Regions from separate parts of the Paraburkholderia jirisanensis genome, predicted to be linked through region 2. Evidence: predicted binding sites of a transcription regulator. Region 2 holds the regulator's gene; the other holds the start of a gene.

Region 1 (16,188 bases), on a different contig from region 2:
GGCGCTATCGCGTGCTGTACGCGCCGGTCGACTATCTGCAACAACTGGCGACGGACATCGCGGGTACGCCGCAAGCGCTGCCATGGTTCGATGCCGACGTGATCCGCGACGCCGATCTGGCGCAGCGCCTGTCGCACGCACATCGGCTGCTCGAAACCGAGCGCGACCCGCTGGCCGCGCAGGCGGCCATCGTCGATGCGTTGTCGGCGCTGCTTACGCGCTATGGCCGCACCCGCCCCGACACGCTGCAGGCAGGGCGCGACGACGCACGCGTCGCGACGATGAAAGAGCGCTTGAGCGGCGAACTCGCCGCTCCGGTTTCGCTGACCGAGCTGGCGGACACGGTGGGCTTGTCGCCCTTTCACGCGGCGCGGCTGTTCACACGCAGTACCGGCTTGCCGCCGCACGCGTGGCGCAATCAGATGCGCCTGCAACGTTCGCTCGGGCCATTGCGCGCGGGCGTGCCGGTCACGGACGTCGCGGCGGCGAGCGGCTTCACCGATCAAAGCCATTTCACGCGGCACTTTCGCCGTATGTTCGGCGTGCCGCCAGGACGGTGGCAGGGTAACTAGACGGGCATCGCGCCGGCGGGACATGGCAAGGTCGAGCCAGGCCATGCGTTCACACACAGCGATTGCGACAGCGGCGGCGCATGACCTGCATCGATCGGGTGCATCGCGTGCATCGGCTGCGGCTGCGGCTGCGGCTGCGGCCACATCGCATCGCCGCAACGCGCTCCCAGCAGCAAGAACGTACAAGCGCCGCCGGCCCCGTCGCGCTACGCTCCTCATTCAGAGGAGAACAGCGTGTCCCATCCCAACCGTCTTCGTGAATTCACCTCCGGCGCGCGCGATACGATCCCGATGCTGGTCGGCGCCGCACCGTTCGGCGTGATCTTCGGCACCCTTGTCGCGTCCGGCCCGCTGCATCTGTGGCACGGCCAGTTGATGTCGCTGCTCGTGTTCGCCGGCTCCGCGCAGTTCATCGCGCTCGGCCTGATCGCAGGCCATGCGAGCTTCGCGGTGATCTGGGCGACGACCTTCGTCGTCAATCTGCGCCACCTGCTGTACAGCGCGACGCTCGCGCCGTACGTCGCGCATCTGCCCGCACGCTGGCGCTGGGCGCTCGGCGGCCTGCTCACCGACGAGGTATTCGCGGTCGCGTGGGCACATTACCGGCTACATCCGCCGGGTGCGATCGGCCCTTACTATTTTCTCGGCTCGGGCCTGTCGATGTATCTGAACTGGCAAGTCTGGACGCTCGCCGGCCTGCTGTTCGGCGCCGCGTTTCCCGGCCTGCAATCGCTCGGGCTCGACTTCGCGATGGTCGCCACCTTCATCGCGATCGTCGTGCCGCAACTCGTCGCGCTGCGCTACGTCGCCGCGGCCGTGACGGCCGGCGCACTGGCGTTCTTCTGGCAGGCGTGGCCTTACAAGCTCGGCCTGCTGGCCGCGGTGTTCGTCGGCGTGGCCGTCGGCGTGATGTTGTCGCGGCCGCAGACACCGCGCCGCACCGCAGCGGGGGTGTCGCGATGAGCAGCGTATTGCTGATTGTCGGCATGGCGCTGATCACCTGGCTGATCCGCGCGACCGTGTTCGTGCTCGGCGAGCGCATCGCGTTTGCGCCGCTGGTGCGCACCGCGCTCGGCTTCGTGCCGGTGACGGTGCTGACCGCGATCATCGTGCCGATGGCGGTGGCGCCGCACGGCGGCGGCGCCGAACTCAGCTGGCGCAACCCGCAACTGGTCGGTGCGCTCGCTGCAGTGGCCGTCAGCGCGCTGACGCGGCGTCCGCTGCTGACGATCGCGGTCGGGCTCGCGGTGTTTTTCGTCTGGCAGGGCGTCGTGCTCAAGTAGCGGATTGCGGTGCTGCGCCGCGTCGCATACCCCTGCCCAGGCAGCAAGCCGCCCGTCAGCTCCCCTCAAGTTTCGCCGCTCGCCGCCGTTAAATCAGTCGAGTCCGTCAGCCTGGCAAGCTTCCGAGCGCCGCGGCTGACCAACCAGGATACGACATGGGGCAAATCACCCTTTTACTGAAAGACGAAACCATCGCGTCGCTGCGCAAGGATTTCGACGCGTTCGTGCGCGTCTCGCTCAAGCTCGATCCGCAGTTCGCGACGCCGTCTTTCGAAGATTTTCTGCGCGCCAAGCTGCTCGACAGCATGGTGCCGCTCACCGAACACGCCGTGCAGCGGATGCTGCAGGGCGGCCAATACGCATGGGCAAAACGTACGCTGGACAAGGAGTTTCCTGACGTCGTCGCGATTTTGATGCGACAGGCATCGGAATTCGGTTTTGGTTTCGCCGCGCGTTCAGAATGGACGCCGGAAGAGCTCGCCAAGCAAAGCCGCGAGTGGGCCACCGCGATCGTCAACGAGGCGCAGGCCGCGCCGAATCTGGTCGATCCGCTCGCCGCGCAGATCAAGTCGGCCGCGCAAGACATCCAGGTGCTCGAGGAAGCGATGCAGACGCCCGCGTGGCGGCTTGCCGAATCGCTGCGCCAGCGCGTGTATGAAGCAAAGGTGGCGTGCGAAACCAGCGTCGGCAGCACCGCGCGCGAAAAGCTCGGCGAATTGCGCGGGCTGTTGCGCCTGGGCATCACGCACGGGTCGTTTCAGAAGCAGGAGGCGCAGCAGATCATGGAGTATCTGCGTTTGCTGAAGCCGGAGATCTTCGTCGAGGAACCGTACGACGTGTTCGCCCGGCTGGCCGCCTGGCTGCGCAACTTCTTTATGCCGCCGCCACCGGCGCGGCCCCCGCAGCAGCGACCGCAGCCGCGCCAGCCGCAGTAGCGGTGCGACCGGCCGCACGGGCGGCGTGCACAGGCTGCAGGCACGCACCGCAAACGCACTGCCCACGCCGTCACGTCATAGGCGCTTGCGGCTCCGTCTGCCGGCTGATACGGCGGACGCAGGGAGCACAAGCACCGCCTGCGTACCGCGTCAGTCCCACATCTTCCTGAGCTTCGCCGCGATCTCGACTTTGGCCTTCGCCGCCGCCGCGCGGCCGGCCTCGCTCGGCGCGGTCGGCTGCGGGACGGGCGGCCATGCGTGGACGTCGAACAGCGGCAGCAGATCTGCCGGAATGAAGCGTGTGCGCGACGCCCACACGTGCCGGTCGCCGAGCTGCGTCTGGTTGTGCACGTAAAAACGCTGCGGCACGACGACGTGCAGGTCTTCTTTGGCACGCGTCATCGCGACGTACAGCAGACGCCGCTCTTCGTCGATCTCTTCGTCGCTGCCCGTGCCGAGATCGGACGGAATGCAACCGTCGACGCCGTTCAGCACGAACACGTTGCGCCACTCCTGCCCTTTCGCCGAGTGGATCGTCGACAGGATCAGATAGTCCTCGTCGAGTAGTGGCACGCCGGATTCGCCGCTGGTCGCGTCGGGCGGATCGAGCGTCAGTTCGGTCAGGAACCGCTCGCGCGACGCATAGGTACCCGCGATGCTTTCCATCTGCATAAGGTCCGCGTGACGCACCAGCGCGTCTTCGTGATTGCGCTCCAGATGCGGCTCGTACCAGCGGCGGATCTGCTCGAATTCGGCCGGCCACGACGACGCGTCGCCGCACAGCGTCGACATCAACGCGACGAACGGCTGCCAGTCTTCCAGCGTGCGCGCGGGCGGTGCGAAACTGGCTAAGGCGTGCGCGGTGCCGTTGATATGTGCCGCCTCCACCTGCAACCCCGCCCGCTCGCCCACCACATCGAGCACACGCGCCGCAGTCGCCGGCCCGACGCCCGGCATCAGCTGCACGACGCGAAAACCCGCGACCCGGTCGCGCGGATTTTCGGCCCAGCGCAGCACCGCGAGCACGTCCTTCACGTGAATCGAATCGAGGAATTTGAGCCCGCCGAACTTGACGAACGGGATGTTGCGCCGGGTCAGCTCGATCTCGAGCGCGGCGCTATGGTGCGCGGCGCGAAACAGCACCGCCTGCGCCTTCAGCCTGACGCCGGCTTCGCGCGCCGCCAGCACCTGTTCGACCACGTAGCGGGCCTGCGTGGCATCGTCGGCGACCGTCACGAGCCGCGGCAACTGCGCGGACGCCTTGTCGGTCCACAGATTCTTCGTATAACGCTCGCTGGCGAGGCCGATCACCGCATTCGACGCGGCGAGAATCGGCTGCGTCGAACGGTAGTTGCGCTCCAGCGCGACCTGCCGCGCCGGCGGATCGAACTGCGCGGGGAAATCGAGGATGTTGCGCACCGTTGCGCCGCGAAACGAGTAGATCGACTGCGCATCGTCGCCGACCACGGTCAAGCCGCGGCCGTCCGGTTTCAGTGCGAGCAGGATCGACGCCTGCAGACGGTTGGTATCCTGGTATTCATCGACCAGCACGTGATCGAAGCGCTCCGACAGTTCGGCGGCAATCGACGGTTCGGCCGCCATATGCGACCAGTACAGCAGCAGATCGTCGTAGTCGAGTACGCCTTGCTTTTGTTTCGCCTCGACGTACGCGGCGAACAGCACGCGCAAGTCGGCCTCCCATTCGCGGCACCATGGGAAGCTGCTGTGCAGCGCGTCGGCGAGTGTCGAGCCCGTGTTCACGACGCGCGAGTAAATCGCAAAGCATGTCGACTTCGACGGAAAGCGCCGCTCCTTGGCCGAAAAGCCGAGCTCATGGCGCACGAGGTTCATCAGGTCCGCCGAGTCTTCGCGATCGTTGATCGTGAACGACGGCGTCAGGCCGATCAGATCCGCATATTCGCGTAACAGCCGTGCACCCACGCTGTGGAACGTGCCCGACCAGACGAGGCCCTGCGCGAGCGAGGCGCGCGCACCGAGCGCCTCGCCGGCGATGCGGGTGACGCGTCGCGTCATTTCCAGCGCGGCGCGACGGGAGAACGTGAGCAGCAGGATGCGGTGCGGGTCGGCGCCCTTCACGACCAGATTCGCGACGCGGTGCGCGAGCGTATTGGTCTTGCCGGAGCCGGCGCCCGCGATCACCAGCAGGGCGCCGGCGGGCTGTGCGAGGTCTGCGGTGCCGTGTTCGACCGCTTCGCGCTGTGCGTCGTTGAGCCTGGCGAGCCAGGCGGCGGCATCAGGCGGAGAAGAAGCGGCGGCGGAAAGCACGGCGGACGGATCGGCGAGAGTGGAGGCGACGCATACTGTATATCCATACAATGTGCGGCGACAAGCGCCCCTTTTTTCGGCAGCCCTGGATGGCAGTTCGCGGCCACAGCGAAACGACCGCAGTTGCGCGGTCGCTTAGTCACGCCAATCGCCCCGATCCCTCAGCCTCATCAATCAGACTGCTTCTTCGCATCCTTCACGCGCGCATCGGCGGCGGCCTTGTCCGCGTCCGACTGCGCTTCAGTCTTTTCCTTATCGGCCTTCGCCTGCGCGACCGCCCCCTTCTTGTCAGCCTTCGCCTGTTCCTTGGCGGCCTTCTTGTCCGCATGCGTGGCCGGATCGGTGGCCGGATCGTGCGTTGTCTGCGCGAACGCGGCGGTGCCGGCGCTACCCGCAATCAAGGCCGCCAGCAGCAGATTGATCGATTTTTTCATCGTGTCCTCCCTTCGTGAATGATTCGTCGCCGGATGCGGGCCACCATCGCCTGTCCTGTCGAACGGGCTCATGTCAGGCCAGCCCGCGCTCCATCAGTGCTTCGTTTCGTCGTCCGGCACATGCGGGCCCTGGCCCGCCTGCGTATCGGCGTTCAACTGGTTCCGTGCGGCCTGCTTGTCCGCCTGGCGGTTCACCTTTGCGTTGTTCACCTGTTCCTTGTATTGCGCCTTCGATGTCTGCTTTGCGCTGCGGTATTCGGCGTTGGCCTGTGCGTCGGCATTACGTTTCTGTACCAACGGATCGGGTGAAGTCGGCGCGGCGAGCGTTTGCTGCGCAGGCGTCGGCGCGGGCATCTGCACGCCTCGCGCGGCAGGCGCGCTGGGCGGCGCGATATGGCCGGCGCCCGGTGCGGGCGTCGGCACGGCGGGCGCCATCTGGCCGTTCTGCGCGGGCGCCGTCGCCGAAGGTGGTTGCATCTGGCCGATCGGCGGCGCAGGCATCACCGGCGCAGAAGTCTGCGCAACAGCCGCCGTAGTGGCCAATGCAGCAAACGAAGTACCGATCAAAAGCGTACGAAGCTGGCTCATGGCAATCCTCTCTGAAAGTTCGTCGGCACGGGCGTGCAAAGCCGCGCCAACTGGCGCGTTACCGCCCTGCCTTTGTCTACCCAATGCAAAAGCGCAGCAGGTTATTCCAATGACCCCGCCCTTCCGAGTGAAGTTCACCGAAATGACCCGCTGTTACTTGCGGTTTCATTTTCTGACAATTGAATAACCTCGCCAGCTGATCGCCCGCGATCCACGCAGCAGGCACGCAGCACACCAGGCGGCATAAGCGGGTCAAGATGGCTTACGCTTTGGCTTATGATGCGAGTCCTTTTCGATTCCTCTACGCCAAGGTCGCAACCGTCATGCCCAATCTCGATTTCACGCTGACCGGCGAATTCGTCGAACTGCACAACCTGCTGAAAATCACCGGTCTCGCGGACAGCGGAGGCTCTGCAAAAGCGCTGGTCGCGTCCGGCGCCGTGACGGTCGACGGCAACGTTGAACTGCGCAAGACGTGCAAGATTCGCGGTGGCCAGGTGATCCTGCTCGGCGACACGCGCATCGCCGTTCACCACGCGTAACGCGCAGCCGGCTGCCCCGCGCAGTGCGCACCGGCCCGGGCCAGCCCGGACGCCATCATCGCTGCAGCGCGCCCGCGCAGCCCCGCACCAAAATCGTGCCGGCTGATCGACAGCTGTCGCGCAACGCAATAAGCTGTTCGTTTTGACAAAAAGATTACGCACGGCACGCACTTGCGCGTGCCGCGCTGCGCCCATGTCCCAAACCGGTCTATCCCGTCCGCTCGCCGGCCACCCGACGCTGTCGCGCCACGCCGCCGACACCGCGCGCCTCGCCGCGCCGCTCGCCATCGCGCAGCTGTCGCAGATGGCGATGAGCGTCACCGACACCGTGCTGCTCGGCTCGCTCGGCCCCGACGCGCTGGCCGCCGGCGGCCTCGGCGCGAACCTGTTCTTCGTGGTGGTCACGCTGCTGCAGGGCGTGCTGACGTCGGTGAGCGTCAGCGTGTCGCACGCGCGCGGCGCGCAGGACGAAGGCCGCGTGCCGCACATTTACTGGACCGGTTTTCTGCTGTCGCTGTTGCTGGCCGTGCCGGCCTTCGCGCTGCTGTCGTTCGCCGCGCCGATCCTGATCGCGTTCGGCGAGCCCACCGTGCTCGCGCAGCACATCGGCGAATACTGCGCGGTGCTGCGCTGGGGCGCGCCGGCCAGCCTGATCGGCGTGGGGCTGATGCGCTCGTTCCTGCCGGCGATCGGCGCGGCAAAGCGGCTGCTGTGGGTATCGGTCGGCAGCGTGGTGATCAACGGCTTTCTGAACTACGGGATGATTCACGGCGCGTACGGTCTGCCGCGGCTCGGCTTTCTCGGCTCCGCCGCGGCCACCACCGTGACGGTGTGGCTGAGTGCGCTCGTCCTGATGATGCTGCTGCATCTGCGTCCGCGTTACCGGCACTTCGTTGCGGCCACGCGACCGAACGTGCCGCTGATGGGCGAGCTGTTCGGCATCGGCTGGCCGGTCGCAATCACCTATGGCGTCGAATCGCTGCTGTTCCTCGCCACCGGCCTGATGGTCGGTCTGCTGGGCGAAGCGCAGCTCGCCGCGCATCAGATCGCGCTGAATATTGCGTCGGTGACGTTCATGGTGCCGCTCGCGATCGGCCAGGCGGCCAACGTGCGGGTCGGCTTCTGGTCGGGCGCCGGCGCGCCGCTCGCGGCACGACATGCGGGCTTCGTCGCGCTCGGGCTCGGCATAGCGTTCATGTCGCTGTCCGGGCTGATGATGGTTACCGTGCCGCAGTGGATCGTCGGGCTTTATCTGCATCTGGACGATCCAGCCAACGCGACCACGGTCCGGCTCGCCAGTTCGCTGCTGCTGGTTGCCGCGCTGTTCCAGATCGTCGACGGCATGCAGACGGTCTGCTCGGGGTGCCTGCGCGGACTCAAGGACACGCGCGTACCGATGCTGGCCGCGACCTTCGGCTATTGGGTGATCGGCTTTCCGACGGGCTACGTGCTGGCATTCCATGCCGGGCTCGGCGCACGCGGGCTGTGGTGGGGGCTGGCAGCGGGCCTTGCAAGCGTCGCGCTGCTGATGACGCTGCGCTTTCACCGCATCAGTTCGCGCAGTATCGCGGCGCAGGCGCGCGCGGCGAGCCACAGCGGCAAGCCATAAACGCAAGCCGCGGCTGCAGCGGCAATCGGGGCGTGCGCGCGGTACTTGCCCGGTTGCTTGCCGGTTGCTTACCGGTTGCATGCCTGTTGCTCGCCCGGTTTCTCGCCCGTCGCAGTCGCCTGATCGACCCACCGCAAACCACCCGCTCCGCGCCGCGGTTAAAATGCACGCCCGGCCGCCGCGCCGCGCGCGTGCGCGTCACGCTATGGCACGCGCCGCCACGGCCCGCACCACGCACGCTGCCGTGCTGCCCGGCGCATCGCGCGATCCCACGATCCCACGATCGACACCCTCCAGACCAACAGGAACGTCCTCCATGCTCGCCCGCGTCACCCGCCTCTTTCCGCTTTGGGCCGTGCTGGTTTCGCTCGGCGCGTATCTGTCGCCCGCCGCGGTCACCGGCATCGCGCCGCACGTCACCGCGCTGTTGACGCTGATCATGCTGTCGATGGGCGTCACGCTTTCGATCGGCGATTTTCAGCGCGTCTTCACGCGTCCCGCGCCGGTGGTCGCCGGCATCGTGCTGCACTATCTCGTGATGCCGCTCGCCGCCTGGCTGATCGCGAAAGCGCTGCGCATGCCGCCCGAGCTGACCGCCGGCATGGTGCTGGTCGGCAGCGTCGCGAGCGGCACCGCGTCGAACGTGATGATCTATCTGGCGCGCGGCGACGTCGCGCTGTCGGTCACGATCAGTGCGCTATCGACATTGGTCGGCGTGTTCGCCACGCCGCTGCTCACGCGGCTGTACGTCGACGCGTCGATCGCCGTCGACGTGCGCGGCATGCTGCTGAGCATCCTGCAGATCGTCGCGCTGCCGATCGTCGTCGGGCTCGCGATCAATCACCTGTGCGGCAAATGGGTGCGGCGCATCGAACCGGTGCTGCCGCTCGTGTCGATGGTGTCGATCCTGCTGATCATCGCCGCGGTGGTGGGCGGCACGCAGAAAAGCATTGCGTCGGTGGGGCTCGTGGTCGGGCTCGGTGTGGTGCTGCATAACGGCATCGGGCTGCTCGGCGGCTATTGGGGCGGCCGTCTGCTCGGCTTCGACGAGACCGTGTGCAGGACGCTCGCGATCGAAGTCGGCATGCAGAACTCCGGTCTTGCGGCGACGCTCGGCAAGCTTTACTTCGCGCCGGTCGCCGCGCTGCCCGGCGCGTTGTTCTCGGTGTGGCACAACCTGTCGGGGTCGCTGCTTGCGGGCTTTTGGGCGGGTCGGCCGCCGCGCACTGCCACGCACGAAGACCGCGCCGCGGCACTCGGCGCGAAGCGCGGCTGAAGCCAGCCGGCCGCAAGTTCCCGGATCGACCGGCGCGGCAACCAGCCAGACACGCCGCGCGGTAGCGCCCGCCACTAGCCCCTGCACGCCGTCAGTCTTACAAGCCCGCTCCCCCAAATCCCCGTAGAATGGCCATCCCAATATAACGCCCGGCATCCTGGCGTTAGTGCGACGACCATCCGGAGGGACCAGCGTGCCGCCGTACGACAGTCATCCCCGCCACACCTCGCAGCATCGAACGTGGCACGCCGCATTTGCTGTTCTGACTGCCGCCCTGTTTCACGCGCCGCGCGCCACACGCAGTGTGCTGACGCGCTTCGCGCTGCTCGTCGCGGTCACCGCCGCGGCAATCGCCGTCACGGGTTGCGCGACCCGGCCGCCGGCCGATGCGTTCGAGCGCCCGGTCACGCACGCGCTGCCGCAAACCGCCGCGACGCCGCTCGCCACCGCCCTCGCCGCGCCCGAACGCGCGCATCCGGACCAGTCCGGCTTTCGCGTGCTGCAAAGCGGCACCGAAGCCCTGCAGATGCGCATCGCGCTGGCGCGCGCCGCGACGAAGACGCTCGACATGCAGTACTACATCGCGAACGAGGACACCACCGGCAAGCTGCTGCTCGGCGCAGCGCTGTACGCGGCGGATCACGGCGTGCGCGTGCGGATGCTGGTCGACGATCTGAATTTCAAGGATCTCGACGACATCATGGCGGCGCTGAACACGCACGACAACATCGAGATCCGCGTGTTCAACCCGTTCGGCAGCGCACAGCGCAGCACCTACGAGCGCACCCAGAATTTCCTCACGAAGATCGGCGCGTTCACGCGCCGCATGCACAACAAGGCGATGATCGCGGACAACCAGATCGCGATCGTCGGCGGCCGCAATCTCGGCGACGAATACTTCAGCGCCAGCGAGACACTGCAGTTCCGCGATATCGACGTGCTCGCGGCCGGTCCGGTCACCGGCGATATTTCGGCGAGCTTCGACCAGTACTGGAACGACAGCAGCGCGTATCCGCTGCGCGCGCTGAACAAGCAGAAGTTCGATCCGCAGCAACTCGACCAGACGCGCGACGCGCTGCGTCAGCACTGGCGCACCAACGCCGACCCGTACAACGCAAAGCCGCTGAACGCGACCCCGCTCGCGTCGCAGATCGCGCAGGGCGAACTCGGGCTGGTGTGGGCCAACGCCGAATTCAGCGCGGACACGCCGGACAAGGTGCGGCTGCCGCAAGACCAGTATCAGAGCCCACCGCTCGCGCGTATCACCGAACTCGCGCAACACGCGCAGCAGGAGCTGCTGATCGTGTCGCCGTACTTCGTGCCGCATGACGCCGGCGTGAAAACGCTCGGCGCGCTCACGGCACGCGGCGTGAAGGTGAAGGTGCTGACCAACTCGCTCGCCGCCACCGACGCGGTCGCCGTGCAGGCCGGCTACAGCCCGTACCGCGAGCCGCTGTTGCGCGCGGGCGTCGATCTGTACGAATTCAAACCGGTGCAAGGCGACGGCAACAGCGGCCGGGCCGGTGTGTTCGGCTCACGCTCGCGCTCGAGCCTGCACGCCAAGACACTGGTCTTCGACCGCAAGACGCTGGTGATCGGCTCGATGAATCTCGATCCGCGCTCCGCGCATCTGAACACCGAACTCGCGCTGGTGATCCACAGCCCGCAACTGGCGGATCAGGTCGCGCAGATTTTCGACCGCGTCACCGGGCCCGGCGCGAGCTACCACGTGACGCTCGCGCCGCCCGGCCCGAAGCTGAGCCGCGGGCCGGCCAATGTGCAGTCGAACCTGATGTGGACCGACGTCGAAAACGACGTCGTCACGACCTACACCGTTGACCCGAACGCCGGTTTCTACCGGAACGCGCTGACAGGTTTATTCTTGCTTCTGCCAGTCGACGATCAGCTTTGACGGTGCGTCCGCCGCGCCGTCTTCATTCACCCAATTCAGCCAAAGCGGAGTGAACACCATGACCGAAGATGTACGGATGGAACGCGACACGTTCGGCGAGATCGCCGTGCCGAACGCTCGTCTGTGGGGCGCGCAGACCCAGCGCTCGCTGCAGAACTTCAAGATCTCGACGGAGAAGCAGTCGCCCGAACTGATCAACGCACTGGCGGTGATCAAGCGCGCCGCCGCCGAAGTGAACCAGGGCCTCGGCGTGCTCGACGCGAACAAGGCGAAGGCGATCCTGCACGCCGCCGACGAAATCATCGAAGGCAAACATCCGGAAGAGTTTCCGCTCGCGGTCTGGCAAACCGGCTCGGGCACGCAGACCAACATGAACCTGAACGAGGTGATCGCCAACCGTGCGAGCGAGTTGCTCGGCGGCGAACGCGGCGAAGCGCGCCTCGTGCACCCGAACGACGATGTGAACCGCGGCCAGTCGTCCAACGACGTGTTCCCGACCGCGATGCACGTGGCGGCGGCAGTCGGCATCGAAAAGCATCTGGTGCCGGCGCTGAAGACGCTGCGCGACACGCTCGACAGCAAGGCGAAGGCGTTCAACGACATCGTGAAGATCGGCCGCACGCACCTGCAGGATGCGACGCCGCTCACGCTCGGCCAGGAATTCTCCGGTTACGTCGCGCAGCTCGAACAGGGCGTGCGCCATCTCGAAGCGACGCTGCCGCATCTGTATCAGCTGGCGCTCGGCGGCACGGCGGTCGGCACCGGCCTGAACGCGCACCCGAAGTTTGCCGTGCAGGTGGCCGAAGCGATCGGCAAGCTGACCGGCCTGCCGTTCGAAACCGCGCCGAACAAGTTCGAGGTGATGGCCGCAGCCGATGCGCTGGTTTTCGCGCATGGCGCGCTGAAGACGGTCGCCGCGAGCCTGATGAAGATCGCCAACGATATCCGCTGGCTGTCGAGCGGCCCGCGCTGCGGTCTGGGCGAACTGTCGATTCCGGAAAACGAGCCGGGCAGCTCGATCATGCCGGGCAAGGTGAACCCGACACAATCCGAAGCGATGACGATGCTGTGCTGCCAGGTGTTCGGCAACGACGCAGCGGTCAACTTCGGCGGCGCGAGCGGCAACTTCGAACTGAACGTGTTCCGCCCGATGATCGCGCACAACGTGCTGCAATCGATCCGTCTGCTGGCCGACGGCGCGCACAGCTTCAACGACAACTGCGCGGTCGGCATCGAGCCGAACCGCGAGCGTATCGATACGCTGCTCAACGAATCGCTGATGCTGGTCACCGCGCTCAATCCGCACATCGGCTACGACAAGGCCGCGAAGATCGCGAAGAAGGCGCACAAGGAAGGCACGACGCTGAAGGCATCGGCGCTGTCGCTCGGCTATCTGACCGAAGCGCAGTTCGACGAGTGGGTGCGGCCGCACGAGATGGTCGGCAACGCGAAGGGCTAGTCAAGTCGCAAGACGGATGCTGGATCGCTGAAAAAAAGCGCGCCCGGACCTGAACGGTTCGGACGCGCTTTTTTTAGCCTGCTGCCGGCGCGCTCAGACCTTCCCTTGCGCCACTTCTTCCGGCTTCAGCTCGACGATCGCGTCGAGTGCCGCCTTCACATCCATCGCGTATTTGGCCAGACGCTGCTGCTCGTCGGTGACCGGCTCGAACGACGGCACCTGCACCGGATGGCCATTCTCGTTGACGGCCACCATCACGACGAGGCAATCGGTGGTTTGCAGCAGTTCGCCGCCCTTCGGGTCGCCCGCAAACACCGACACGTGGATATGCATGCTGGTGCGGCCGGTCGCCACCACGCGCGCGCGCAGCTCGACCAGGTTACCGACCAGAATCGGCCGGCGAAAGCGGATGTTGCCGACGCTCACCGTCACGCAGTAGCGGCCGGACCAGACCGCGGAACATGCGTAGGCGGTTTCGTCGATCCACTTCATCAGCGCGCCGCCGTGCACCTTGCCGCCAAAATTGACCGAGGTTGGCTCGGCGAGGAAGCGGAAGGTCGTTTCCGAACGCTCCAGCGGTGCGGTGGGTGCGTGGCTCATGTTGACTCCGGCGATCTGCGAATGATTGAAAGGAGGCGATTATACGAGCGTGGCGGCGCGGCGGGCGGGGGACGTCGGATGGTGGGCTGCTCATCGCGCAACCCATGCGTTGCGGCAGCGCGCTCACGCCGAGGCGCACAAGCAGGGCTGGCGGAACAAACCCTGCGCTATTTGCGCACGGACACGCCTTCGTCGATCGTGCCGTACATCGTGATGCTGCCCGAGCCGGCGCCCGGCGAACTCGCGCCGCCTTGCGCGCAAGCGGCGCATGACAGCACGGCAAAAACCGCGAGGGCGGCAAGAATGAGCTTCATCGACTGCACTTCTCGTTCGGGAGATCAGAGTCCGATTCTAGCCTGGCAGCCCACCGTTGCTCCGGATGCGCTGCAATCGCGGCAGGGGAAGCGGACGCATCGCGCGGGGCTGCCTGATCGCCCCTCATCGCGCATTCGACGCTTCACGCCGGACTGAAACGTCGAATGCGATGCTCGCGTTACAGTGCATCTGTCCGCGCTCGAGTGTCACTACAGCTTTCATTGCAGTTGTCACTCCAGCTGGCACCCCGGTTGCCGCCTACTGCGGCATCCATGCCGCCCAAAGGAGCCCCAGATGACCTCCCCGCTTACCGACGAAACCGGCCATTTCCCGGGCCTGAGCCGGCTCGGCGCGCTGCTCGCCGACCCGGGCCGCGCGGCGATGCTGTGGGCGCTGATGGACGGCAGCGCGCGCCCGGCCGGCGAATTGACGCTGATCGCGGGCCTGTCGCCGTCGGCCGCCAGCGCGCACCTCGCGAGGCTGACCGAAGGCGGTCTGCTCGCGCTCGAAGTGCGCGGCCGGCATCGCTATTTCCGCATCGCGTCGGCGGATATCGCCGCGTCGATCGAGGCGCTCGCCAACGTCGCGCAGGCCACCGCGCCGCAGCGGCCTACGCCGCGCGCGGCGCGTACCGTGCCGGTCGAGATGCGCTATGCGCGCACCTGCTACGACCATATGGCCGGCGAACTGGCGGTGCGCGTCTACGAGCGGCTGGTCGGCGACCGCCTGCTGACGCGTACCGGCAGCACCCTCGAGGCCACCTCCGCCGGCACCGAGCGCCTCGCCGGCTGGGGCATCGATGTGGCCGGCCAGCGTGCGCACCGGCGCCGCTTTGCGTGCACCTGCCCCGACTGGAGCGAGCGGCGCCCGCATCTGGGTGGCGCGCTCGGCGCCGCGCTGCTCGATTCGTGGACCTCGCACGGCTGGGTCGAACGGACGACGCGGCCGCGCATCCTGCGCGTGACGCCCGCCGGGCAGCAGTATTTCGACGATTTCCTGATGCAGCGCACGTAATGCGAAGCGAATTCGCAACGCGCGACACGTCTTGTTACAGCGCGGCGGGGATGGCTTACAAATGAGCGGGCCTTGAAACAGGCGGCGCGGGTACAGTGATTTCCACACGGTGCCGATATTGCGTGGGCACCCGACGGAGTCATCAATGAGATCACGAACCCTTACTACGCGCCGTTCATCGCCCGGTTTCAAAGTCGCACGTGCCGGCGCTCCCGCCGGATCGCTCGCCGCCGCAGTCAGCACGGTCGCGATCGCTGCGCTCGCCGCGTTTGCCACGTATCCGGCCTATGCACAGCAAGAAGCGCCTCCGCCACCCGACGTCGCAGACGCAGCCCCCGCACTGCCGCCCGGTTCTTCCACCACCGCGCAGGACGCCGATCCGCCGGGACGCGTGGCGCGTCTGAACTACACGGCGGGCACCGTCACCACGCAACCGGCCGGTGCCGACGACTGGTCATACGCGCAGGTCAACCGCCCGTTGACCACCGGCGACCAGCTGTGGAACGACAAGGGCGCGCGCTCCGAACTGCATATCGGCTCGACAGCAGTCAGGCTCGGTGCGACCACCAGCGTCGACGTGCTCAATCTCGACGACGACAGCACCCAGCTGAAGGTCGCGCAAGGCACGCTGTCGACCCGCGTGCGCGAATTGCCATCCGGTACCGCGTATGAAATCGACACGCCGAATCTCGCGCTCGGTATCGGCGGCCCCGGCGACTATCGCGTCGACGTCGCGCCGGACGGCAGTTCGACCACCGTGACGGTGCGCAGCGGCAGCGCGACCGTGTATGGCGACGGCAATCAGATACCCGTCGCAGCGGGCCAGCAGATCCGCTTCGCCGGCACCAACCTGCAGCAGGTCGCCAGCAACGGCGCGCCCGCGCCCGACAGTCTCGACCAATGGGCCGCGAGCCGCGACGCCGCCGAAGACCGCTCGGTGTCGGCGCGCTATGTATCGCGCGACATGCCCGGCTATCAGGATCTCGACGCGAACGGCGCGTGGCGCGAAGACCCGCAATACGGCGCGGTGTGGACGCCCAACCAGATGCCGGCCGACTGGGCGCCGTATCGCGACGGCCACTGGATCTGGCAGGCGCCGTGGGGCTGGACCTGGGTCGACGATGCGCCGTGGGGCTTCGCGCCGTATCACTATGGACGCTGGGCCTATATCGGCAACGCGTGGGCGTGGGTGCCGGGCGCGGACGTCGCCAGCGCGCCGCCGGTGTATGCGCCGGCGCTGGTCGCGTTCGTCGACGACGGCGGTGGCGCCAGTGGCGGGGTCGACTGGGGCGTGAGCCTTGCGGTCGGCGGCGTCGCGACCGCGGGCCTCGCGTGGTTCGCGCTCGGCCCGGGCGAGCCTTGG
Region 2 (16,188 bases):
TTAACGTGTCGAGCACGCACAGCGCACGATACAACGCATCGACGCGCGGCAGCGCGCATCCCGCCGCGCCTGCCGCGGCGAGCGGCCGTGCGTACATCACGTCGAGCTCCATCGGCCGTTGCAGCACCGCATCGTGATACATGCTCGGCAGATAATCGTCGACCGATGCGGTCAGCTCGATCATCTGCTGCGGCAAGCCGTCGGGTAACCGGTAGCCGCACGCGGCCGCACCTTGCATCACCTCGTTCATCAACGCAAGCAGCAGCGAGCGGCTGTCCGGATTGCCGGTGAGCAAGCGCGTGCCGACTTTCAGCAACGCGGACAGGCCGTTGTACGGCACGTTCCAGATCAGCTTGCGCCAGCGCCCTTCGGTCAGATCCGGCAGCGCTTTCGCACTCACGCCGGACGCCGCGAACATCGCCACCGCTTCGTCGACGATGTGCTGCGGCGAGCGCGCAGCGTCATGCGGGCCTGAATGGTAGCCAAAGTGGACCTCGTTCAATGCAACATGCCTGACCACACCGGGTGCATCGCGCTGCACGCCGAGCCAGCACAACCCACCCAGCAGATGCACGGACGCAGGCAACATCTGCCGCAACATGTCCTCGACGCCCAGCCCGTTCTGCAGACACACCACCGTTGCACCCGGCGCCGCGGCGCGCGTGACGAGCGGTGCGAGCGCCGCGTTGCTGGTCGCTTTCGCAGCGAGGAACAGCCAGTCGCACGGCGGCATCTCGTCGATGCTGCGGTACACGTTGACGGCCACCGGCAGTGCGTGTGGAAACGACTTGCCCTCGAGCGTCAAACCGTCGCGCGCGATCACGTCGTATTCGCTGCGCAGCAGGAAATGCACGTCATAACCCGCGCGCGCGAGGTGATAACCGAAATAGCCGCCGATCGCGCCACTGCCGATCATGCCGATCCGTGGAAATTGCATCGTCATAAAGCCCTCATCGATCAGAACAAACCTGTGCTACATCGAAAAGAACAATCGGGATGGCGAAAAATTCCAGCGGATCGGGCGAGCAGGCTGGAAGGCAGGCCTGCAGGTGCCGGCCGGGGAGAGTTGATGAGGATATCCGACGGCTGCGGCCGGTGGGCGGCGACGCGGCGGTGCGCGTCGACCGGCTGCGTCTGGCCGCGGAGACCTGGTTTGAAGCTGCGTTGGGCCGTCCTGGCGTCTTGTGGCCGCCCTGTGCCGCCCTGTGCCGCCCTGTGCCGCCCTGTGCCGCCCTGTGCCGCCCTGGGCCCCCTTGAGCCCCCTTGAGCCCCCTTGAGCCGCCTTGAGCCGCCTTGAGCCGCCTTGAGCCGCCCTGAGCCGCCCTGAGCCGCCCTGAGCCGCCCTGAGCCGCTCAGAACGTATCGAAAATCTGCTGCAACGCGCCGCGCTCCGTGCTCCCTGCCGCCAGTGCCAGCATCAGCAGCACGCGCGCCTTATAAGCGTTCAAGCCGTTCGCGCTGACGAAGCCGAGCGCATCGTCGGCGGCCGCGCCGTTGTGCATCACATGTCCTGAGCCGACCCGCGACGCGCGCACCACCGCGATTCCTTGCGCCACCGCATCGGCCAGCCCCTGCTGCAAGGACGCGTGGATCGAGCCGTTGCCGGTGCCGGCCACCACGATGCCGCGCACACGCGATTGCAGCAGCGCATCGACCAGCACGCGCGTCGCGCCCGCATAGCTCATGACGATCTCGACCGCCGGCCACGCTGCTGGCGACGCCGGCCCGATCGCGAAACCGGTAGCAAGCGTATGCGGCCGCACCACGCGGCGCTGAAATTCGACCCGCCCGTCCTGCACCCAGCCAAGCGCCCCCACTTCCGGCGACTGGAACGCATCGACGGCGAAGGTGCTGGTCTTCACGACGTCGCGCGCGCTATGGATGCGGTTATTGAACGCAACCAGCACACCTTGCGCATGCGCCGCGCGGCTCGCCGCGACCGTTACCGCGTTGAGCAGGTTCAGCGGTCCGTCGGCCGACAACGCGGTCGCGGGCCGCATCGCCGCGGTCAGCACCACCGGTTTTGTGCTTTTCACGGTCAGATGCAGCAGGTACGCCGTTTCTTCCAGCGTATCGGTGCCATGCGTGATGACGATGCCGTCGATATCGTCGCTTGCCAGCAGTGTGTCGACGCGTTGCGCGAGCGTGGTCCACAGCGCGAGCGACATATCCTTGCTGTCGATGCTCGCAACCTGCTCGGCGTGGATCTGCGCGACTCCCGACAGTGCGGGCACCGCGGCGAGCAGCCGGTCGACGCCGACTACGCCGGCCTGATAGCCGGCCGTGCTGGCCGCATCGGCTGCCGAACCGGCGATCGTGCCGCCGGTGGCAAGCACCGCGATGCGCGGCAGCGTGGGCGAAGAGGAAGAAGTGGTATTCATGGCGGCGATTGTAAGCGATGCGCCGCGGCCGGCAGGCAGCGGGCGCGCCATGTCGCGGTGTCGCGGTGTCGCGGTGTCGCGGTGTCGCGGTGTCGCGGTGTCGCGGTGTCGCCGGGTTGCCGGGTTGCCGGGTTGCCGGGTTGCCGGGTTGCCGGGTTGCCGGATCGCCGCGTCAGCGGAACGGGCCGGCGCCGCGACTCAGTCCACGAGGCCACCCCACACGCCTGCTACGCATCAATCACGCGTCACGCATCTCGCGCAACAGGCTCGCGCAACTGCGCCGCGATATCGGCTTCCTTCAGCTGCGGCGCGAACATCTCGATCAGCTTGTACGCGTACGCGCGCAGAAACGCGCCCTTGCGCAGCCCAACGCGCGTGGTGCTCTCTTCGAACAGATGCTGCGTATCGAGCGCCACCAGTTCGGTATCGCGCTTCGGATCGAACGCCATCGCCGCGACCACGCCCACGCCCATGCCGAGCTCGACATAGGTCTTGATCACGTCCGCATCGATCGCGGTCAGCACCACGTCCGGCATCGCGCCGACCTTCGCGAACGCCTGGTCCACGTGCGAGCGGCCGGTGAATTCCTGCTCATACGTGACGATCGGATACTCGGCAATCTCTTCGAGCGTCACGTTCTCGCGGCCGACCAGCGGATGATCCTTCGGCACCACCACCACGTGATGCCACGAATAGCATGGGAACGTCACGATATCCGGATAGCGGTCGAGCGCTTCAGTCGAAATGCCGATATCCGCTTCACCGTTGATGATCATCTGCGCGATCTGCTGCGGATTGCCCTGGCGCAGCGCGAGATGCACTTTCGGAAACACTTCCGTGAACTGGCGGATCACCTTCGGCAACGCATAGCGCGCCTGCGTGTGGGTGGTCGCGACGACCAGGTGCCCGTTGTCCTGGTCCGCGTACTGGCGTGCGACGCGGCGCAGGTTCTCGGCGTCGAGCAGCATCCGCTCGATCAGCTGATGCACCGCCTTGCCCGGCTCGGTCAGCCCCGTCAAACGCTTGCCGCGGCGGATAAAGATGTCGACGCCGAGTTCGTCCTCAAGATCCTTGATCTGCTTGGACACCCCCGATTGCGACGTGTACAGCACGTTCGCCACTTCGGTCAGGTTCATGTTCTGGCGCACGGCCTCGCGCACGAAGCGCAGCTGCTGGAAATTCATATTTGTCTCCCGCTGTTTATACCGCGCTATTGCGCGGGGAATACCCGCAACGCGCGCGGCACCGCCGTCGCGCCGTCGCCGACCGCGAGGCGCAGTTCGCGCCAGGTTTCGCGATCGAGTTCCGCTTCGAGCAGATGACCGCCCTGCCCCTCGAGTTCGACACGCACCGAGCCGCCCAGCGTGACGACGCGCCGCACGCCGACCTTGATGCCGTCGGTATGGCCGCCGGCCGCCTGCGGATACAGCACCAGATCGTGCGGTCGCACGTAGGCGAACGCCGGTCCTTCGAAAGCCGCTTCGATCGCGATCGGCTGTGCCGCACCTTCAGCAACGAAACCGTTGCGCGCAACACTACCGTGCAACCGGTTGGCGGCGCCGAGAAATTCGTAGACGAACGATGTCTGCGGATGGTCGTACACATCCTGCGGGCTGCCGACCTGTTCGACGTGGCCGCGGTTCATCACGACGATGCGGTCCGCCACTTCGAGCGCTTCTTCCTGGTCATGCGTGACAAACAACGTCGAGATATGCAGATCGTCATGCAGACGCCGCAGCCAGCTGCGCAGCTCCTTGCGCACTTTCGCGTCGAGCGCGCCGAACGGTTCGTCGAGCAGCAGCACCTTGGGTTCGACGGCGAGCGCGCGCGCCAGCGCAATGCGTTGCCGCTGGCCGCCCGACAGCTCCGACGGATAGCGCTGCGCGAGCCAGTCGAGTTGCACCAGCTTCAGCAGCTCATGCACCTTGTCGCGGATCACCGCTTCGGACGGGCGTTCGCGGCGCGGCTTCACGCGCAGGCCGAAGGCGACGTTCTCGAACACGGTCATATGACGGAACAACGCGTAATGCTGGAACACGAAGCCAACCTCGCGCTCGCGCGCGCCGACTTCCGCGACGTCCTGGCCTTGCAGCACGACCTGGCCGGCATCGGCAAATTCGAGGCCGGCGATCACCCGCAGCAGCGTGGTCTTGCCGCAGCCGGACGGCCCGAGCAACGCAACCAGTTCGCCGGCCGGAAAGTCGAGCGACACGTTGTCGAGCGCAGTGAAGTCGCCGAAGCGCTTGTGCAGATTGCGAACGGTGATGCTCATCTGTGACACTCCTTATTGAGGCTGGCCGTCGGCCGGCGCGTGCGCACCAGCGGCGGCGACCGCTGCGGGACCGGCGTATGCGGGCACCGCGGTCGCGGCTCCATCGCGCCCTTGCGCCGACATATGGCGCTCGGCCAGCTGCTTCAGGCCGAGCGTCACCAGCGCGAGCAGCGCCAGCAACGACGCCACCGCGAAGGCCGCCGAGAAGTTGTATTCGTTGTAGAGAATTTCGACGTGCAGCGGCATCGTGTTGGTCTGCCCGCGAATATGACCCGACACCACCGACACCGCGCCGAATTCGCCCATCGCGCGCGCATTGCACAGGATCACGCCGTACAGCAGGCCCCATTTCACGTTCGGCAGCGTCACGCGACGGAAGATCTGCCAGCCCGACGCGCCGAGCACGTGCGCGGCTTCTTCCTCGTCGGTGCCTTGCGCCTGCATCAACGGAATCAGTTCGCGCGCGACGAACGGGAAGGTGACGAAGATCGTCGCGAGCACGATGCCGGGCACCGCGAATACGATCTGCACGTCGTGCGCCTGCAGCCACGGGCCGAACCAGCCCTGCGCGCCGAACATCAGCACGTAGATCAGACCGGAGATCACCGGCGACACCGAGAACGGCAGATCGATCAGCGTGGTCAGCAGCGCCTTGCCGCGGAATTCGAACTTCGCGATACACCACGATGCGACGAGGCCGAACACCAGGTTCAGCGGCACCGCGATGGCCGCGGTTATCAAGGTCAGTTTGATCGCGGACAGTGCGTCCGGGTCGGCGAGCGACTCGAAGTAGAACGCGATGCCCTTCGCAAACGCCTGGTAGAACACCGCGGCGAGCGGCACCACGAGGAACAGCGCGAGAAACACCAGCGCGATGCCGGTCAGGATCCAGCGCACCGCGCGCGGTTCGGTGACCGGGCCGTCGTGGCGCGTAGCGTTGGCGGCTGAGCGCGGCGCGTTTTGCAGCGTGGCGGAATGGTCGGTCATTGCGCGCCTCCCGGCCGGGCCGTGTTCAGCGTTGCTACGGCAGGCGCCGGCGGCGCCGCGCTGCGGCTCGTGCGCCGCTGCAGATACCATTGCAGCGTGTTGATCAGCAGCAGCATCAGGAACGACACGACCAGCATCACGACGGCCAGCGCGGTAGCGCCTGCATAGTCATACTGCTCGAGCTTCGTGATGATCAGCAGCGACGTGATTTCAGACTTCATCGGCACGTTGCCGGCGATGAAGATCACCGAGCCGTATTCGCCGAGCGCACGCGCGAACGCCAGTGCGAAGCCTGTCAACAAGGCCGGAAACACGGCCGGCAGAATCACGCGCCGAAACGTCAGCCAGCGCGATGCACCGAGGCATGCGGCGGCTTCCTCCTGTTCGCGCTCGAACTCTTCGAGCACCGGCTGCACCGTGCGCACCACGAACGGCAGACCGATAAAGGTCAGCGCGACCAGCACGCCAAGCGGCGTGAACGCCACCTTGATGCCGAGCGGCTCGAGAAACTGCCCGATCCAGCCGTTGCCCGCATAGACCGCGGCGAGCGAGATACCGGCCACCGCGGTGGGCAACGCGAACGGCAAGTCGACCACCGCGTCGACCACGCGCTTGAACGGAAACGTGTAGCGCGTCAGCACCCACGCCACCAGAAAGCCGAACACCGCATTGAGCAGCGCGCCGCCGAGCGCTGCGAAAAAGGTCAGCCGGTACGACGCGATCACGCGCGGCGAAGCGACCGCGCGCACGAACTGGCTCCAGTCGAGCGTCGCCGTTTTCAGGAAGGTGGCCGCCAGCGGAATCAGCACCACGAGGCTCAGATAAGCGACCGTGATACCGAGCGTGATGCCGAAGCCGGGCAGCGCGCTCGGTTTGCGGAAGGTCAACGTCGTCATGCTCTAGGCTCTTTTACTCAGGTTGTGCGCAAGGTGCTGCAGGTGCCTTCTTCAGGTGCCTTCATTACGCGAACAAACCGCAAAGCGCGCCTCGCGAGGCGCGCTTTGCGGTGCAATCAGCCGCGCTGGTTATTGCGGCTGGTAAATCGAATCGAATACGCCGCCGTCGGCAAAGTGGGTTTTCTGCGCCTTGGTCCAGCCGCCGAACGTATCGTCGACGGTGTAGAGCTTCAGCTTCGGAAACTTCGACGTCAGCGCGGCCGGCACCTTGTCCGAACGCGGACGGTAGAAGTTCTTCGCTGCGATCTCCTGGCCCTCCTCGCTATACAGGAAGTTCAGATACGCTTCGGCCAGCTTGCGCGTGCCGTGTTTGTCGACCACCTTGTCGACCACCGCGACCGGCGGCTCAGCCAGAATGCTGACCGACGGCACGACGATCTCGAATTTCTCCGGGCCAAACTCCTTCAGCGACAGGAACGCCTCGTTTTCCCACGCGATCAGCACGTCGCCGATATCGCGCTGCACGAAGCTGGTGGTCGCGCCACGTGCGCCCGAATCGAGCACGCCGGCGTTCTTGTAAAGCTTCGCGACGAATTCCTTGGCCTTCTGCTCGTTGCCGCCCGGTTGATGCAGTGCGTACGCCCATGCGGCCAGGTAGTTCCAGCGCGCACCGCCCGAGGTCTTCGGATTCGGCGTGACGATCGACACGCCTGGTTTGGTCAGATCGTCCCAATCCTTGATGTGCTTCGGGTTGCCCTTGCGTACCAGAAATACGATGGTCGACGTGTATGGCGACGCGTTGTCCGGCAGGCGCTTCTGCCAGCCCGGATCGACGAGGCCCTTGTTCGCGAGCGCGTCGATGTCGTAGGCAAGTGCCAGCGTCACCACGTCCGCCTGCAGGCCGTCCAGCACCGAACGCGCCTGCGCGCCCGAGCCGCCGTGCGACTGCTTGAAGGTGATCGACTCGCCGGTCTTCGCCTTCCATTGCTTGCCGAATGCCGCGTTGATGTCCTGGTACAGCTCACGCGTCGGATCGTACGACACGTTCAGAAGGGTCGTATCCGCAGCGTGCGCCGCCGTGCCCAAACTGAGCGCAAGCGCGCCGCCGAACGCCAATCCCGCGAAGAATTTCTTCATGTTTGCTGCGATCCCCGTAGTGTGCTTGACCATTTCTCTTCTCCACCCGCAACAAGTTTGCAGGCGCGGCTTGCTACTTTTGGGCTTGTGCTTTTCGCTTTGCTCTTGCCTGTTCGCCGCGCCAGTCATCGATGGAGGCCAGTCTATCCGGGGCCCTTCATCATTAAAAATAATGTTTCTTCATTTTTTAATACTCAAAAGTGGTAATGACGGCCAGGCGCGGCGTTGACGCATGTAAGGCGCTGTCTTAGCAGCGGTTTTCGCCGTTGCAGCGGCACCCAAACGGACGAACTTCAAGTAACGCTTGAATTGCCGCCGATACTGTATAAAAATACAGCCACCTGTTCATCCATACAGTGGCGCCATGACCAAACTCACCGCACGTCAGCAGCAGGTTTTCGATCTGATCCGCCGCGCCATCGAGCGCAGCGGCTTTCCGCCCACGCGCGCCGAGATCGCTGCCGAACTGGGCTTCAGCTCGGCCAATTCGGCGGAAGAGCATCTGCGCGCGCTGGCCCGTAAAGGCGTGATCGAACTCGCAGCAGGCGCGTCGCGCGGCATCCGTCTGTTGGCCGGTCAGGACGACGCGCCGCATCAGTTCACGCTGCCGCACGCGGGGCTGATGCAGTTGTCGCTGCCGCTGGTGGGCCGTGTCGCGGCAGGTAGCCCGATCCTCGCGCAGGAGCACATCGCGCAAACCTATGCATGCGACCCGGCGCTGTTCTCCAGCAAGCCGGACTACCTGCTGAAGGTGCGCGGGCTGTCGATGCGCGACGCCGGCATTCTCGACGGCGACCTGCTCGCCGTGCAAAAGCGCAGCGAAGCGAAAGACGGCCAGATCATCATCGCGCGGCTGGGCGACGACGTCACCGTCAAGCGCCTGAAGCGCCGCCCGAACGGCGTCGAACTGATCGCCGAGAACCCCGATTACGACAACATTTTCGTCGAGGCCGGCAGCGCGGAATTTGCGCTCGAAGGCATCGCCGTGGGCCTGATCCGGCCTACCGAATTCTGATATCCGAACCTCCCCCGGAGAGATCCATGGAACGCCTTGCCCGTTTGCTGCCCTTTCGCCAGTTCGGCCGTCTGCGTCATTTGCGCAGCCTCGTACCGTGTATGCCGCTTGAGGCGCTACATGCGGCGCGCACGGGTTCGTTGTTCGATAGTGAGGTGAGCGATCAGCTGCCGTCTGATGCGGTGGGCGTCGGTACGCCGGGCGCCACTGCGCCGGGCGTCGGTGCGCCGGGCGCCGCTGCGCTGCCGTCGTCGCTGCCGGCCTTTGCGCGCGTGTCGCTGAAGTCGTCGATCAATGCGCAGCCGGCGCAACGCGCGCCGGTGCGGGTTTATCACGGGCCGTCGCGGCTCATCATGGTCGGCACCGTCGACGCAGTGTGCCGGATGATCGATCGTTGCATCGCCGAGGAAAGCGCGGCGCTGCAAGGCGGCGCCGTTTGAGTTGGCGGGCGCGAGAGCTGCTTGAGGTGGCTGCTTGAGGTGGCTGCTGCGGTAGGTCACGGCGGTAGGTCACGGCGGTCGGTCGCGGTGGTAACCCGCGCAGTCGCCGCCGCGCGCGGCGTAGACTGGCCGCCGCACCCGCAGCGCGGCGAGTGCGCTACATCGCGCCGTCCGCGCCACGGCCCGCGTGGATTCTTCATCCGGTCGGCATAGTGCGGGATCGTTTTTGCGCGCGCGGAGTCTAGTTGATTCCCACGTTCAATCCATGTCCCGCACGATGAAGGTTCGTACCGTCCGCGTTCACTCAAAATATTCGATGCAAGGCCGTTTCACACGGTCGATGGCGATCGCGCTGGTTATTCTGGCGATCGTCGCCGCGCTGGCGTTCGCTTATGCGTCGCCGTACATCGCGCTCGAACGGCTCAAGCGCGCCGCCGATGCGCGCGATGCGCAAACAGTCAATCAATACGTCGATTTTCCCGCGCTGCGCGACAGCCTCAAGCAGCAACTGGTCGGGCTGCTCCAGCGTCGGCTCGAAGGTTCGGGGCACGGCAATCCGCTCGCCGCGATCGGCGCGATGATCGGCGTCGCGGTGATCGGACCGCTGGTCGATGCGTATGCAACGCCAGATGGCGTCGCGGCACTGCTCAACGGCATGCCGCCACGCGGTGAACCGGGAGAACGGCCGCCCGCACCGCCCGATGCGAATTCCAACGTGGATAACGCCGGCGCAGGCACGTCGTCACCCGCACCGTCACCCGCGCAACCCAATGCGCAAGCCCCGGCGAATGCGCCTGACACGCCACCGCAGCCGCCGCAAACCACGGCCGGCTATCGCGGCATCAACGAGTTCGTCGTCACCTACCGGCACGGCGTCGGCGACACGCGCTATGCGGCAATTTTGCGTCGCGAAGGTTTGTTCTCGTGGAAGCTCGCGGCGGTCGATCTGGCCGACTGACGCCCGTTCCCGGCAAATGCACGCCGGCGGCCAGATAGCTCCGGCCGACCCCGCTTACGCAGCCGCCGCCGCCTGCTCGCCCGGCGCCGAGCAGGCCACCAGAATGCTGCACGACACGCGATCGAGCAGCGGCGTGTTGCCCGCCCCCATCCACCAGCGCGACAAGCCCGTGCGGCAGCGATGGCCGACCACCACCAGATCCACCTTCAACTCTTCGGCCAGCGCCGCGATCTCGTCGATCGGATGACCGAACGCGAAGTGCCCCTGGGCACTGACGCCGCGCTCGGTCAGCCAGTCGACGCCTTCCTGCAGGATCTCGCGCGCGGTTTTTTCGAAGCTCCCGCACGCGACGTCGGTCAACAGCCCGGCGCTTTGCGCGATGCTCGAGCGCATGTCGACCACCGACAGCAAATGCGTTTCGGCTTTCAGATCGAGCGCCAGATCCGCGCCGCAGCGCAGTGCCTTGCGCCCTTCGCGCGAGCCGTCGTAGCACAGCAGAATCTTGTTGTAGCTCGCCATCGTGGATCTCCCTCCCGCGTGGATCGCGGTCTCGAAACAATCATGGTGCGCCGCAATTGCGCTTGCAAGGCGTGGAAAACGCTAACTGTCCGCAGCACGCCTGAGCGGCGCTGCCGCACTGCGGGATGACCCTGCCGCGGGCCGCGGACGCATGGTTGCGCTCGCCGGCACGGTGCGCCGATAGCCTAGAATAGGCTGCCCTTCACGGGTCTCAGCGCGCTTGCGCACGTTCGCCGGACGGCACCCGCAACGCGACGCGCGGGGCTGTCTGCGCGGCCACACAGTGAGCATGCGGACCGTGTGGCAGCTCACACAGCGCGCCGCGCCCAAGCTTCCTTGCATCCTTATCGAGCCATCGCCGATTTATGACCGAAGCCGCCATCGAATTTCATCGTGTCAAAAAGCACTACGGCGGCAAGGCGGTAGTCGACGATCTGTCGTTCGACGTGCGCCCCGGCGAATGTTTCGGACTGCTCGGCCCGAATGGCGCCGGCAAGACCACCACGCTGCGCATGCTGCTCGGTATTGCCGCGCCCGATGCCGGCTCGATCCGTCTGTGCGGCGAACCGATACCGGCGCGCGCGCGTCATGCCCGCACGCGCGTCGGCGTGGTGCCGCAGTTCGACAATCTCGATCCGGACTTCACCGTGCGCGAGAACCTGCTGGTATTCGGCCGCTATTTCGGTCTGTCGACCGGCGATACGCGCGCGCTGGTGCCGTCGCTGCTGGAGTTCGCGCGGCTCGAGCACAAGGCCGATGCGCGGGTCAGCGAACTGTCGGGTGGCATGAAGCGGCGCCTGACGCTGGCGCGCGCGCTGGTCAACGACCCCGACGTGCTGGTAATGGACGAACCCACTACCGGCCTCGATCCGCAGGCACGTCATCTGATCTGGGAGCGCCTGCGCTCGCTGCTGTCGCGCGGCAAGACGATTCTGCTGACCACCCATTTCATGGAAGAAGCCGAACGCCTGTGCGACCGGCTGTGCGTAATCGAAGAAGGACGCAAGATCGCCGAGGGCGCACCGAAGGAGCTGATTGCCGCGGAGATCGGCTGCGATGTGATCGAAGCGTACGGCGCGGATCCGTTCGCGCTGCGCGACGAACTGGCGCCGCTCGCGGTGCGCACCGACATCAGCGGCGAGACGTTGTTCTGCTATGTCAACGACCCGCAACCGGTGCTGGCGCGGCTCAAGCAGCGTAACGATCTGCGCTATCTGCACCGGCCCGCGAACCTCGAAGACGTATTCCTGCGCCTGACCGGCCGGGACATGCAGGAATAGCGGCGGCACGCGCCGCGCGCGGCGCCCGTCAAACACTCACACACCCACCTTCCCCATGGACGCACGCTCCTACGACCCACCCGATCGCCCGATGAAGCCGGCACACGAACGCTTCGCCGCGCTGCCGGCGAATGCCGCGAACTGGTTCGCCGTATGGCGCCGCAACTACCTGGTGTGGCGCAAGCTCGCGCTGGCATCGATGTTCGGCAATCTGGCCGACCCGATGATCTACCTGTTCGGGCTCGGCTTCGGGCTGGGCCTGATGGTCGGACGCGTGGATGGCGTGTCGTATATCGCGTTTCTGGCGGCGGGCACGGTCGCTTCGAGCGTGATGATGTCGGCCAGCTTCGAATCGATGTATTCGGGATTTTCGCGGATGCATGTGCAGCGCACATGGGAAGCGATCATGCACACGCCAATGACGCTCGGCGATATCGTGCTGGGGGAAATTGTCTGGTCGGCCAGCAAGTCGGTGCTGTCCGGTGTTGCGATTCTGCTGGTGGCCGGCGCGCTCGGTTACGCGCAATTTCCGTCGACGCTCGTCGTGTTGCCGGTGATCCTGCTTGCCGGACTTGCGTTCGCGAGCCTCGCGATGATCGTCACGGCACTTGCGCCGTCGTACGACTTTTTCATGTTTTATCAGACGCTCGCGCTCACGCCGATGCTGCTGCTATCGGGCGTGTTCTTCCCGGTGTCGCAGTTGCCGGCCGCCGCGCGCTTCGCGACAGAATTGCTGCCGCTCACGCATGCGGTCGACCTGATCCGGCCGGCAATGCTCGGCCGGCCGATCGACGACGCGGCGCTGCACGTCGCCGTGCTGGTGTTTTACACGATCGTGCCGTTCCTGATTTCGGCGGTGCTGCTGCGGCGCCGGATGATGCGCTGAGCGCCAGCGCGCATCAATCTTCGTCGTCGGACCACGGAATCTCGACGTCGGACACGAACTCGACCGTCGCGAACGGACCGCCTTCCTGGCGTCCCTGCTTGCCGTCGGCGCGATGCCATTCGACGCGGAACACGGTGCCCGGCTGATCCGCCAGCAGACGCACGGTGCGCACTTCGTCGGGATCGGACTCTTCGACCGGGCCGTCGAGCGAGATCAGAAGCGCCTGCGGCCATACGCCGTCAGCCGGATCGTAAATGCGGTCGCCATCCGGAATGGATGTAAAAGCGTCCACGCCGATGGTCGCCGATGCATCGACGATCATCTTGCCCAACGCGCGCAACAGCGCGGTTGCGCGGGCCGAATTGGCCTGGCGGATCGCGAGGTCCCCGCGCGTCAGCGCCTGCTCGAGCTTCGGGTTCGTCTTCTGTTGCGCCATGCGTTTTTCCTGAATTCGTACGTTCTTATGTATGACGGGCCTGCCCTCGGAGGCTCGACCGCCCGCCGCAGCGGGTTGCCGCGGCCTTTTTGGGGTTTGCATCGTACCATCTGCACCCGGCACGGTTGCAATACCCACGGCTGTAATGCCCACTGCTGTAATACCGGCTAACGCACATAGACGTCCGTGCGCGCGCCAGTTCACCCAGTTTAGGATGAGATCGGCCAATGGGAGACCGCTATCTGCCTTGCTTCGGTGCCGCAATGCAGTCCGCATCGACCGTGCCTGCCTGCGCGCGCACCTGCCGCCGTCTAGAAGCCGAGACCTACCGCGAGCAGCCCCGCGACAATACCCAGGCCGACCACCGCAACCGCGACCACGGCCAGCAGGCGCGGCCGGAACGAGCGCGCAAGCATCGCCAGCGACGGCACGCTGATCGGCGGCAGCGTCAGCAGCAGCGCGCCCGCCGGCCCAACGCCCATGCCCAGTGCGAGCATGGCCTGGATGATCGGCACCTCGCCCGCCGTCGGGATCACGAACAGCATGCCGGCCACCGCGAAAGCCACGATCCAGCCGATTTCGTTGCCGATCTGCGGGCCGATATGCGGAAACAGCCACGCACGCGCCGCGCCGAGCAGCAGGATCAGCACCAGATATTCGGGCACGAGGCGCACCACCATGCGCGCGAGAATCGCGAGCCAGCGCGCGAACGCATGGCCCTGCTGCTGTTCGACGACCAGTTGGGCCAGCCGCGCATCGGCCGCCTGCGCTTCGTGCGGCGCGACAAGGCGATTCACCAGATAGCCGAGACCGAACACCATCAGCAGGCCCAACGCGAGCCGCAAACCCACCCACTGCCAGCCGAGCACGAAGCCCATGAAGATCAGCGTGGCCGGATTGAGCACCGAGTTGCCGAGCCAGAACGCGATGGCGCCCCCCGGCGACGCTTCGCGCGCCCGCAGGCCGACCACCACCGGCGCGGCGCAGCAGGTGCACATCATGCCGGGGATCGCCAGCAGGCCGCCTGCCGCGACACTGCCGAAACCCGTCTTGCCGAGCAGCTTCGCCACCCAGTGCGCGGGCAGCAAGGCCTGCACGGCGGAGCCGAGCAGCAGGCCAAGCACCATCGCCTGCCAGATCGCCTTGCCATAGGCGAGCGCGTAGCCGAGCGCAGCCGACAGCGACGGCTGCGGGGCGCTGGTCTCATGCCCCATCAGGATCGAAGAACCGATCGAATGGGTCGACGCCGCGGTGAACGCGCGGTTGTAGTACGGGAACCACTTCACATAGAAAAGGCCTGCAACGGCAAGCAGCAGAAAGACCATCCATCCTGCGGCAGGATTGGCTTGGCGCGTGGTGTTCATTTTTGATTATTCCGGTTGTCGTTGATTGCTGTTTTATAGGTGTCGATGCGGCTGGCTGCAACGGTCTGGATGCAATGGCCTGGGCCGCTGCCGCACGTTGCCGCACGTTGCCGGCGCGCAGCGTACGGCGTGCGGCGCGCGCGACCCGCGATGCCCTACACCACCGCGCCGAGCGGCTGCGCGACGCCATCCTTGTCACGCACCGTCAACTGTTCGAGTAGTGCGCGCGCCTGGCTCACGGTATCGGCGGCGGTCGGTCTGAAGGTGAAATGCCCCGCCTCTTCGAGCCGCTTGAAATGCTTGCGGCTGCTGCGCTGATAAGCCGGATCGTAGTGGCGCTCGAGCAATTCGTGCAGCAATTCGCCGCGTGCGTCGTCGTCGATCATTTGCTGCCAGCGCAGCACCTGCGCATGGCTATGCAGCCCCACCAGATGGCCGAGCTGCTGCTTGAATACCGCCGGCTCGTCGAGCAGATGCCCGTAGTCGTCGAGCAAAAACGCCACGCGCTCGTCGAGGGGCGCGCGCACCTCGATGCACGCGCCGCGGTGAAAGCGCTCGAGCAGCGCATCAGGCAACGCGATCGCGCCGATGCGGCGGCTCTCCGATTCGATAAACACCGGCCGCGCCGGATCCAGTTGCGCGAGCGCGCCGACCAGCGCGGTATCGAACGCCTTCTGCGACGGCTGCGGCTGCCCCGGCCATGCGCCAAGCAGCGAACCGCGATGACGCGCGAGACCTTCGAGATCGAGCACCTGCGCGCCCGCCTCGCGCAGCGCGTGTAGCAGGCGTGTCTTGCCGGTGCCGGTATGACCGACCAGCACGATGTAATCGAAACTGCCGGGTCGTTCAACGAGCGTGTCGACCACCGAGCGCCGGTACGTCTTGTAGCCGCCGTCGAGCTGCCGCGCCTGCCAGCCGATCATGTTGAACAGCGTCGTAACCGAGCCGGAACGCTTGCCGCCGCGCCAGCAATAGACGAGCGGACGCCAGTTGCGCGGCCGCTCGGCGAAGGTCGTATCCAGATGCAGCGCGATGTTGCGCGCGGCCATTGCCGCGCCGACGCGGGTCGCCTCGAACGGCGAGACCTGCTTGTACATCGTGCCTACGATGACGCGCTCTTCGTTGGTCAGCACCGGCGCGTTGATTGCGCCGGGGATGTGATCCTCGGCGTACTCGAGCGGCGTGCGCACATCGATCACTTCATCGAAACGCGACAGCTCATTGAGCGGCGCAAGCAGATTCTTCAATTGGACGACACATAGTGAACTGGGACTTGCGCTCGCCGCCTGCGGCGGGCGCGTGAACATCGAATTATCGCATGCGACGTCGTGGCTGGTTAGGCGCAGCGCGCCAGCATGTCGGCGCGGCGTCCCTGGAACGCCGCGTGCCCCAATACGATGCAAAAACACCGCATCAGCCCGTCGCGTCGTTAGAATGTCGCTCCGATGCCGCGCCATCACGCCTGTCACGGTGTTTTCCAAGGTGCGTTTTTAACCGTCCGGAGCGTAATGCAGATGTCAGATTCGCCACCCGCCGCCGCCCGATCAGGCACTTCGTCGCTGATCGTGATGCTCGTCGCCGCGGCGTACTTCATGGAGAATCTCGACGGCACGATCA

The links. The regulator LexA, encoded in region 2, represses DNA repair genes until DNA is damaged. The targets are predictions, from matches to a motif close to ACTGTATNNNNATACAGT.
Region 1: a site for LexA is predicted at 5,111-5,128, ahead of ACYVNQ_RS28580 (ATP-dependent helicase). Genes of this name have one in related genera too.

Annotation. Positions count from the first base shown of each region.
Region 1 is NZ_BAAGSQ010000029.1:633,074-649,261, reverse strand. It holds gene ACYVNQ_RS28600 (AraC family transcriptional regulator) at 1-572, shown strand, start outside; gene ACYVNQ_RS28595 (AzlC family ABC transporter permease) at 864-1,535, shown strand; gene ACYVNQ_RS28590 (AzlD domain-containing protein) at 1,532-1,855, shown strand; gene ACYVNQ_RS28585 (DUF4088 family protein) at 2,011-2,790, shown strand; gene ACYVNQ_RS28580 (ATP-dependent helicase) at 2,941-5,076, opposite strand; gene ACYVNQ_RS28575 (hypothetical protein) at 5,247-5,510, opposite strand; gene ACYVNQ_RS28570 (hypothetical protein) at 5,604-6,098, opposite strand; gene ACYVNQ_RS28565 (RNA-binding S4 domain-containing protein) at 6,422-6,640, shown strand; gene ACYVNQ_RS28560 (MATE family efflux transporter) at 6,834-8,249, shown strand; gene panS (ketopantoate/pantoate/pantothenate transporter PanS) at 8,566-9,525, shown strand; gene ACYVNQ_RS28550 (phospholipase D-like domain-containing protein) at 9,788-11,437, shown strand; gene fumC (class II fumarate hydratase) at 11,496-12,896, shown strand; gene ACYVNQ_RS28540 (acyl-CoA thioesterase) at 12,990-13,496, opposite strand; gene ACYVNQ_RS28535 (hypothetical protein) at 13,664-13,810, opposite strand; gene ACYVNQ_RS28530 (ArsR/SmtB family transcription factor) at 14,106-14,825, shown strand; gene ACYVNQ_RS28525 (DUF6600 domain-containing protein) at 14,971-16,188, shown strand, end outside.
Region 2 is NZ_BAAGSQ010000012.1:121,486-137,673, forward strand. It holds gene ACYVNQ_RS07210 (putative 2-dehydropantoate 2-reductase) at 1-943, opposite strand, end outside; gene ACYVNQ_RS07215 (asparaginase) at 1,353-2,381, opposite strand; gene ACYVNQ_RS07220 (CysB family HTH-type transcriptional regulator) at 2,627-3,565, opposite strand; gene ACYVNQ_RS07225 (sulfate/molybdate ABC transporter ATP-binding protein) at 3,592-4,653, opposite strand; gene cysW (sulfate ABC transporter permease subunit CysW) at 4,666-5,640, opposite strand; gene cysT (sulfate ABC transporter permease subunit CysT) at 5,637-6,536, opposite strand; gene ACYVNQ_RS07240 (sulfate ABC transporter substrate-binding protein) at 6,666-7,706, opposite strand; gene lexA (transcriptional repressor LexA) at 8,038-8,688, shown strand; gene ACYVNQ_RS07250 (hypothetical protein) at 8,715-9,128, shown strand; gene ACYVNQ_RS07255 (DUF2939 domain-containing protein) at 9,445-10,086, shown strand; gene ACYVNQ_RS07260 (universal stress protein) at 10,141-10,605, opposite strand; gene nodI (nodulation factor ABC transporter ATP-binding protein NodI) at 10,971-11,885, shown strand; gene ACYVNQ_RS07270 (ABC transporter permease) at 11,941-12,771, shown strand; gene ACYVNQ_RS07275 (hypothetical protein) at 12,785-13,207, opposite strand; gene ACYVNQ_RS07280 (permease) at 13,519-14,571, opposite strand; gene mnmH (tRNA 2-selenouridine(34) synthase MnmH) at 14,727-15,818, opposite strand; gene ACYVNQ_RS07290 (MFS transporter) at 16,080-16,188, shown strand, end outside.